2 regions of the Lysinibacillus sp. BSL11 genome follow, and region 2 is predicted to be linked to the other one. Evidence: riboswitches for the same ligand, from Rfam matches in the RefSeq annotation. Region 2 holds a riboswitch; the other holds the start of a gene.
What was found. Region 2 has a riboswitch for cobalamin ahead of RCJ95_RS16775 (ABC transporter substrate-binding protein). Riboswitches for the same ligand answer to the same signal wherever they lie in the genome.
Positions count from the first base shown of each region.

Region 1: linked by a shared signal. The riboswitch ahead of cobT (nicotinate-nucleotide--dimethylbenzimidazole phosphoribosyltransferase) and the one ahead of RCJ95_RS16775 (ABC transporter substrate-binding protein) in region 2 are both predicted to bind cobalamin.

Region 1 covers NZ_JAVGCX010000002.1:309,277-312,480, reverse strand. Annotated here, with positions in the region: gene RCJ95_RS04255 (ABC transporter ATP-binding protein) at 1-1,322, shown strand, start outside; cobalamin riboswitch at 1,419-1,594, shown strand; gene cobT (nicotinate-nucleotide--dimethylbenzimidazole phosphoribosyltransferase) at 1,684-2,739, shown strand; gene RCJ95_RS04245 (trimeric intracellular cation channel family protein) at 2,837-3,204, opposite strand, start outside.
Region 2 covers NZ_JAVGCX010000014.1:24,921-28,124, forward strand. Annotated here, with positions in the region: gene RCJ95_RS16765 (S9 family peptidase) at 1-305, opposite strand, end outside; gene RCJ95_RS16770 (precorrin-3B methylase) at 377-1,054, opposite strand; gene RCJ95_RS16775 (ABC transporter substrate-binding protein) at 1,106-2,098, opposite strand; cobalamin riboswitch at 2,262-2,448, opposite strand; gene RCJ95_RS16780 (GTP-binding protein) at 2,631-3,204, shown strand, end outside.

The DNA.
Region 1 (3,204 bases), on a different contig from region 2:
TTTCTGAAGTAGTATCAGAGTTTTTAAATATTGTTGTAGATTTTATCAGTATAATAATTGTGTTCGTAATATTGATAAATCTTAATTTTATTTTAGCTAGTATTTTATTCATTGCTTGTCCTTTAGCACTTATCATTTTTAAATATTATGGAAAAAAAATAAGGATGACGGATACTGCCATCAAAAAAGATTTAGATTCTTATTTAACCTATCTGGGAGAAATACTGTCATCATTTAAATTATTTAAGATATTTAATAATGAGATAAACGCCATAGATAACTATCAAAAGAGAATTACCTTATTATACAAAAATACTCTTGATAAAATGCGTTTAAGTATAAAATCAGGATCAATAATAGAATTATTAAACTTTACAAGTTATTTAATTATCCTTATTATAGGTGCCTACTTTATTTATAAAGGCAGCCTCACCTTAGGAGTATTAATAGCATTCACAACCTATGCCAATAACTTTAGTCAGTCATTTTTAAGATTTTCTCAACTAAATTCCTTTTTACAAGAAGCAATTGTGTCTGTAAATAGAGTAAAAAACTTAATGGGAGACAATAAATACAATATAAGGAAATTGATAGTATCAGACTATGTAAATTCATCGCATCATTTTAGAAAAGACAAAATAGTGTTACGGAATGTAAGCTTTACCTATACTAATGCATTATCTCCAGTTTTAGAAAATATAAATTTCCAAATACCTTTGAAGAAAATTGTATTGATTAAGGGAGAAAGCGGATCAGGTAAATCGACATTATTGAATATATTATCAGGTTTATACATTAATTATCAGGGTGAAATATTTCTATCCAATCAAAATATTAGATATATTCCTAATGATGTTTATAGAAAAAGGGTATGTTTGGTAACGCAAGAGCATTTTATAATGACAGGGACAATAAGGGAAAATTTGTTATTAGCAAAGCCGAATGCAACGGATGAAGAATTAATTCAAATTTGTAAAATGGTTAACATTTATTCATATATAGAAACGTTGGACTATAAATTTGAAACTCTTATTGGGCATAATGGGCTTGAATTATCTACTGGGCAACAGCAAAGACTTTCAATAGCAAGATCGCTTCTAAGAGATGCGGATATCTATTTGTTTGACGAGATTACTTCTGCGCTTGATAAAGACAACCAAATAAATATAGAAACATTACTTTTATATTTAAATAAAGAAAAACAAAAGACTGTTATATTGGTTACTCATCACCCTGTTTTAATAAGTGAAGCAGATAAAATATTTGAAGTTAATAACAATCAGGTGAACGAGAGGGATTCATTTGTTGTTACAAGCTCTTAATAAGCCTAAATTGTTTGAATAGCTGGTTGTACTAAGTTAACACTCAAAAAAATTTTTCCTCTTGACACTAAAAAAGTTGTAAAGTAGATTTAACATAATTACATAAAAGCAATAGGTGCCCACTTGGGAGAATAGGGAATAAAGTGAAAAGCTTTAGCGGACCCGCCACTGTATAAGGGAGTTTCATAGTGTATGCCACTAGCGAATTGCTGGGAAGGTGCTATGAGATGTTGAACTTGAGCCAGGAGACCTGCCTACATGCTTTAGAAGATATAGATGATGGAAAAGTCTGTAGTTTATTTGTCATGACAATAAACTACAGACTTTTTCTTTTTGTCTTAAAAAGAGAGGAGCAATTATCATGCAATTACTACAAGACACGATACAAAACATCCAAGGTGCTGACCTGAAGGTGATGGAGCAAGCTAGACAGCGTATAGATGCCCTATGTAAACCCCCTGGCAGTTTAGGAAAACTAGAGTCCATTGCAGTGCAGCTTTCTGGCATAACTGGACAATTATTTCCGGTGATTGATAAAAAAGTCATAATTGTTTGTGCTGCAGATCATGGTGTTTGCGAGGAAGGTGTAACCACGAATCCACAAGATGTGACGGTCTTTCAAACATTAAATTTTCCTAAGGGAGGTACAGGCGTTTGTGCGATTGCGGGCATTACCAATGCAAAGGTTGTCACAGTAGATGTTGGGGTAAAAGAAGATATTCCACTTGATGCAGGAGTCCTTATTCATAAAATTAAATACGGTACCGATAACATGGCACAAGGTCCAGCTATGGCCAAACAAGAAGCCATTCAATCGATAGAAGTAGGAATCCAGGTGGCCACTGAGGAAATCATAAAAGGTGCTGATGTACTTGGGACTGGAGAAATGGGCATCGGCAATACAACACCAAGTGCTGCGATATTAGCTGTTTTGACGGGATGCAAGCCTATCGAAGTAACGGGGTTTGGTGCAGGAGTAGGCCAAGGAGGCATTGCCTATAAAGCAGCAGTTATTGAAAAAGCAATTACCTTAAATAAGCCTAATCCAAATGATGTTATTGATGTTCTGGCTAAGGTTGGAGGATTAGAGATAGGGGCGATGACAGGCATTATACTTGGCGCTGCTGTCCATCGTAAACCTGTTGTCATTGATGGATTTATTTCAACTATTGCCGCGCTCATTGCTTATAAGCTAGAACCAAAAGTAAAAGATTATATTATTCCTTCCCATGCCTCAGAGGAACCAGGGGCTAAAATTGCCGCTGCATTACTAGGCATTGAACCGATGTTGCACATGAATATGCGTTTAGGCGAAGGTTCTGGAGCAGCCTTAGCCTTTCCTATTTTAGATGCAGCTTGCTCGATGATGAAAAACATGGTGACTTTAGAAGAATCAATGCAGTTGTTAAAAAGGTAAGTTAAATGTCTCTTTTTTAATCATATAAGGAATGAAACATTAGCTAAAACAATAAAACAGCCAATGACTTAATTTTTGGTCATTGGCTGAATGGTGTTTATGCTCGATTTAATTTACGTAATGGCAAGCGCCACTTCATCATATAGGAAAAGATACGTAAAACTGTAATCACTGCGAATAAAATATAAAGGAAAATGTCCCCTGTAAAAACCTCGAAACCGATTAACAGTCCAGCAAGAGCTGCCCAAACTCCATAAACTTCATCACGGAGAACTAATGGTTTTCTTCTAGCTAATAAATCTCGTACAATACCACCACCTGAACCTGTCAAAACAGCAGCTACAATGACTGCGCTCACTGGCATATCAAGCTTGACAGCATAGAGTGCGCCTTGAATAGCGAATGCTGATAAGCCAATCGCATCTGTGAAGTTACCCCAACGATGCCAATGTTGAATCAGATGAT
Region 2 (3,204 bases):
GCCTCTCCACCTGCTTTCGAAAGAACATAAATTTGTGACTTACCTGTTCTCGTTGACAAAAATGCAATTTGACTGCCATCTGGTGACCAAACAGGGGAACTCGTTCTATCTTCACCAAATGTCCATTGCTGTGGTGTTTTGTCCTTCAAGTTTATGTAAAACAAATTCGATATATAGTCATTTTTCTTCTCGTCCATACGAGTCTCTACATAAACTACCTCTGTCCCATCTGGTGAAAGCTGTGGATCTGCTACTGATTTTAAGCGATAAAGATCTTCTGGTTGAATCCCTTGTTTCGATGTCATGTTCTTGCTCCTTTGTATTGTAATTTTCTGTGCCTTACTACAATACTTCGACACCCTAAGTAATATTCCTGCTATTTAATTGAATTTTTTACTAGTTCCCAATATTCTGCGGACTTTGTTCTGCGATAAAATTTGTAAAAGGGCTCATTTGGGCGAGCATGCTCCTTATATAGGTTGATCAGGTGCAGTAAAAAATCTTCAATTTGTGTGACGTCTACCCTCTTAGCGAATAACGTACCAGCCTGTGCCTTTGCTCCCATCGGTACTGCCCCTAAATAGACATCAAAGCTTTCTTGTTGGTAAACGAGTCCAATATCATCATAGACAGCATTGTAGCAAGCTGATGCACAGCCATTAATATTGACACGCACTCTTGCAGGTACCTTCATCCCCGCTATGGCATGATAGAGCTGTTCGGTTATCGGCGCAGCCTCCATTTTCTCCCCATCACAAAAATCGCAGGCCTTCATGGCCATGATTGGACCAGAGGGAGCAACATAGAGACCTGCTTCCTGTAAGGCTTGCACCGCTTCTGTGGCATCGCACGTTGGTATGGATACGAGTATACTATAGGAAGCAGAATATTTTATCGCCCCCTTTTCGCCAGCAATTTCGGCTATTTTTTGAAGTTGTGCAGACGTATAATGCTTATTAATAATGCCAGGGCTAACGGCTAGACGGGTAAACTCACCATGATGGTTCAGTGTCTCAAATGTTTGATCAGGTACATTTTTTTGAAATGCATTCATTTTTATCGCTCCTTATAAAAAAGGAGCTAGCAAAACGCTAGCTCGAATGGATTAAAAGTTTTCAGGATAGAAGCCCTTGGCTAAAATTTCAATGGCCTCTGCTGCACGAACCCCTTCAGACGCTGCTGAAAGTGGCAGGATGACAAAGCGCTCATTTTTGACCGCTTCCATCTCCTTCAATGCTGGATCATTTTTTAAGAATTGGATCTTTTGGTCTGCCGTTGTTTCACCGTAATCAATCACGACAACTACCTCTGGGTTGCGGTCTACTGCATCTTCCTTCGACACAGTTGTCCATCCTGATTCCACATCACCAAAGATATTTTGACCACCCGCGATTGTCACCAGCTCATTCATAAAGTTTTGACCAGCTGTAAATACATCCTTTTCACCGCTATCAAACACAAGAACACGTAATTTTTCGCTATCTTTTGGTAATTTAGCTTGTACTGCCTCTACATCTTTCGTCATTTGCTCAATTAAAGCTTCGCCACGATCCTCAATACGGAAAATCTTCGCGATATGGCGAATATCAGTGAAAATATCCTCTAATGTTGGCTTTGTCATGTTGGAAGCCGTATGTAAATACGTATGGATGCCTAATTCTTCAAGCTCTTCTGGTGTGCCTACACCCTTTTCGCCAAAGCCACTTTTCCAGCCTGCATATAGGAAATCTGCCTCGGCATCAATGACTTGCTCCTTCGTTGGGTATTGATCGGAAAGCACAGGGACTTTGTCGTATGCCTCTTGCAGTGGCTCATAGATTTTATCATCTAAGTAAGCTGTCCCTACCATAGAATCCTCTAAGCCAAGTGCTAGCATAATTTCTGTCACATGCTGATTTAAGCTAATCGCTTTTGTTGGTGCTTCCGTATATGTTTGACTTGTGTCATTGTTTTCAATGGTTACTTCGGCTGCCGCCTCAGATGGCTCAACCTTTTCACCTTGTGCTGCTGATTCCGTTTTGTCTTTTGCATTACAAGCCCCTAAAACAGCGACCAAGGCAATGATCATCATTAGCCATATACTTTTCCATTTCTTCATGTCCTTTTCTCCTTTGTTGTTAAAATATAGAAAGAAATCAGAGATTTCTTTACTACCCAGGTGTTTGGAAGGGCATAAAAAAAACCCTCTTGTCGCCAAGAGAGTAGCATAGTGAAATAACGGTATATTACCTGTATCACTATCCCCATCCTCGTGGTTCTTAGTCAAAAAATACATACTGGCAGGTATCCTGGCTTAGGTTCATCATCTATACGCCTTCCCATAGTTTCACTACAGTGGCATGCTGTATAGACTCCCCATTTACAGTTGCGGGACAGCATCGGAATTGCACCGATTTCCCTTTTAAGCAAATGACAAATGCCATTTGCACCAATACGTTCTATAATGGTCAATACTATTGATAGACTAGCAGAAGAATATTTATCGCGCAATCAGTAGTATGACACTAAAAGTATAATCATCATTATATTAGCACTATTTCGACATAAAGACGAACTATTTTACAAGAAATATAGAAGCTAGTATTCTGTTACAATAAAAAGATAGCATTCTATAGAAACGAGGATTTCTTATGTACAAAACAATTGGTGTACTTGCGCACGTGGATGCAGGGAAAACGACCTTTTCTGAGCAAGTACTTTTTCATACAAATAGTATCCAAGCCCGTGGTCGAGTTGATCATCAGGATACCTTTCTTGATAATCACGAGCTGGAGCGCAGACGAGGCATTACGATATTTGCCGAGCAGGGGCGTATGAGCATTGGCAATGATACATACACATTGATTGATACGCCAGGGCATGTCGATTTCTCCCCTGAGATGGAGCGTGCCATTCGTGTGATGGATTATGCCATTATGATCATTAGCGCTGTCGAAGGGATACAAGGCCATACAGAAACAGTATGGCAACTTTTACGTCAATACCATGTCCCTACCTTCTTCTTTATCAACAAAATAGATCGTGAAGGTGCCAATGTGGAGGCTGTCATCAGCCAGCTTCGCAAAGATTGCTCACAGCATGTATTGTTCATCGATGAGCCACTGCGAGCAGACTATGTGTCAAATAGCATCATGGAATGGCTAGCGGAGCGCGACGAAGAATTGCTTGATGCCTTTCTGAATGAGTCATTGGAGCATGAACAGT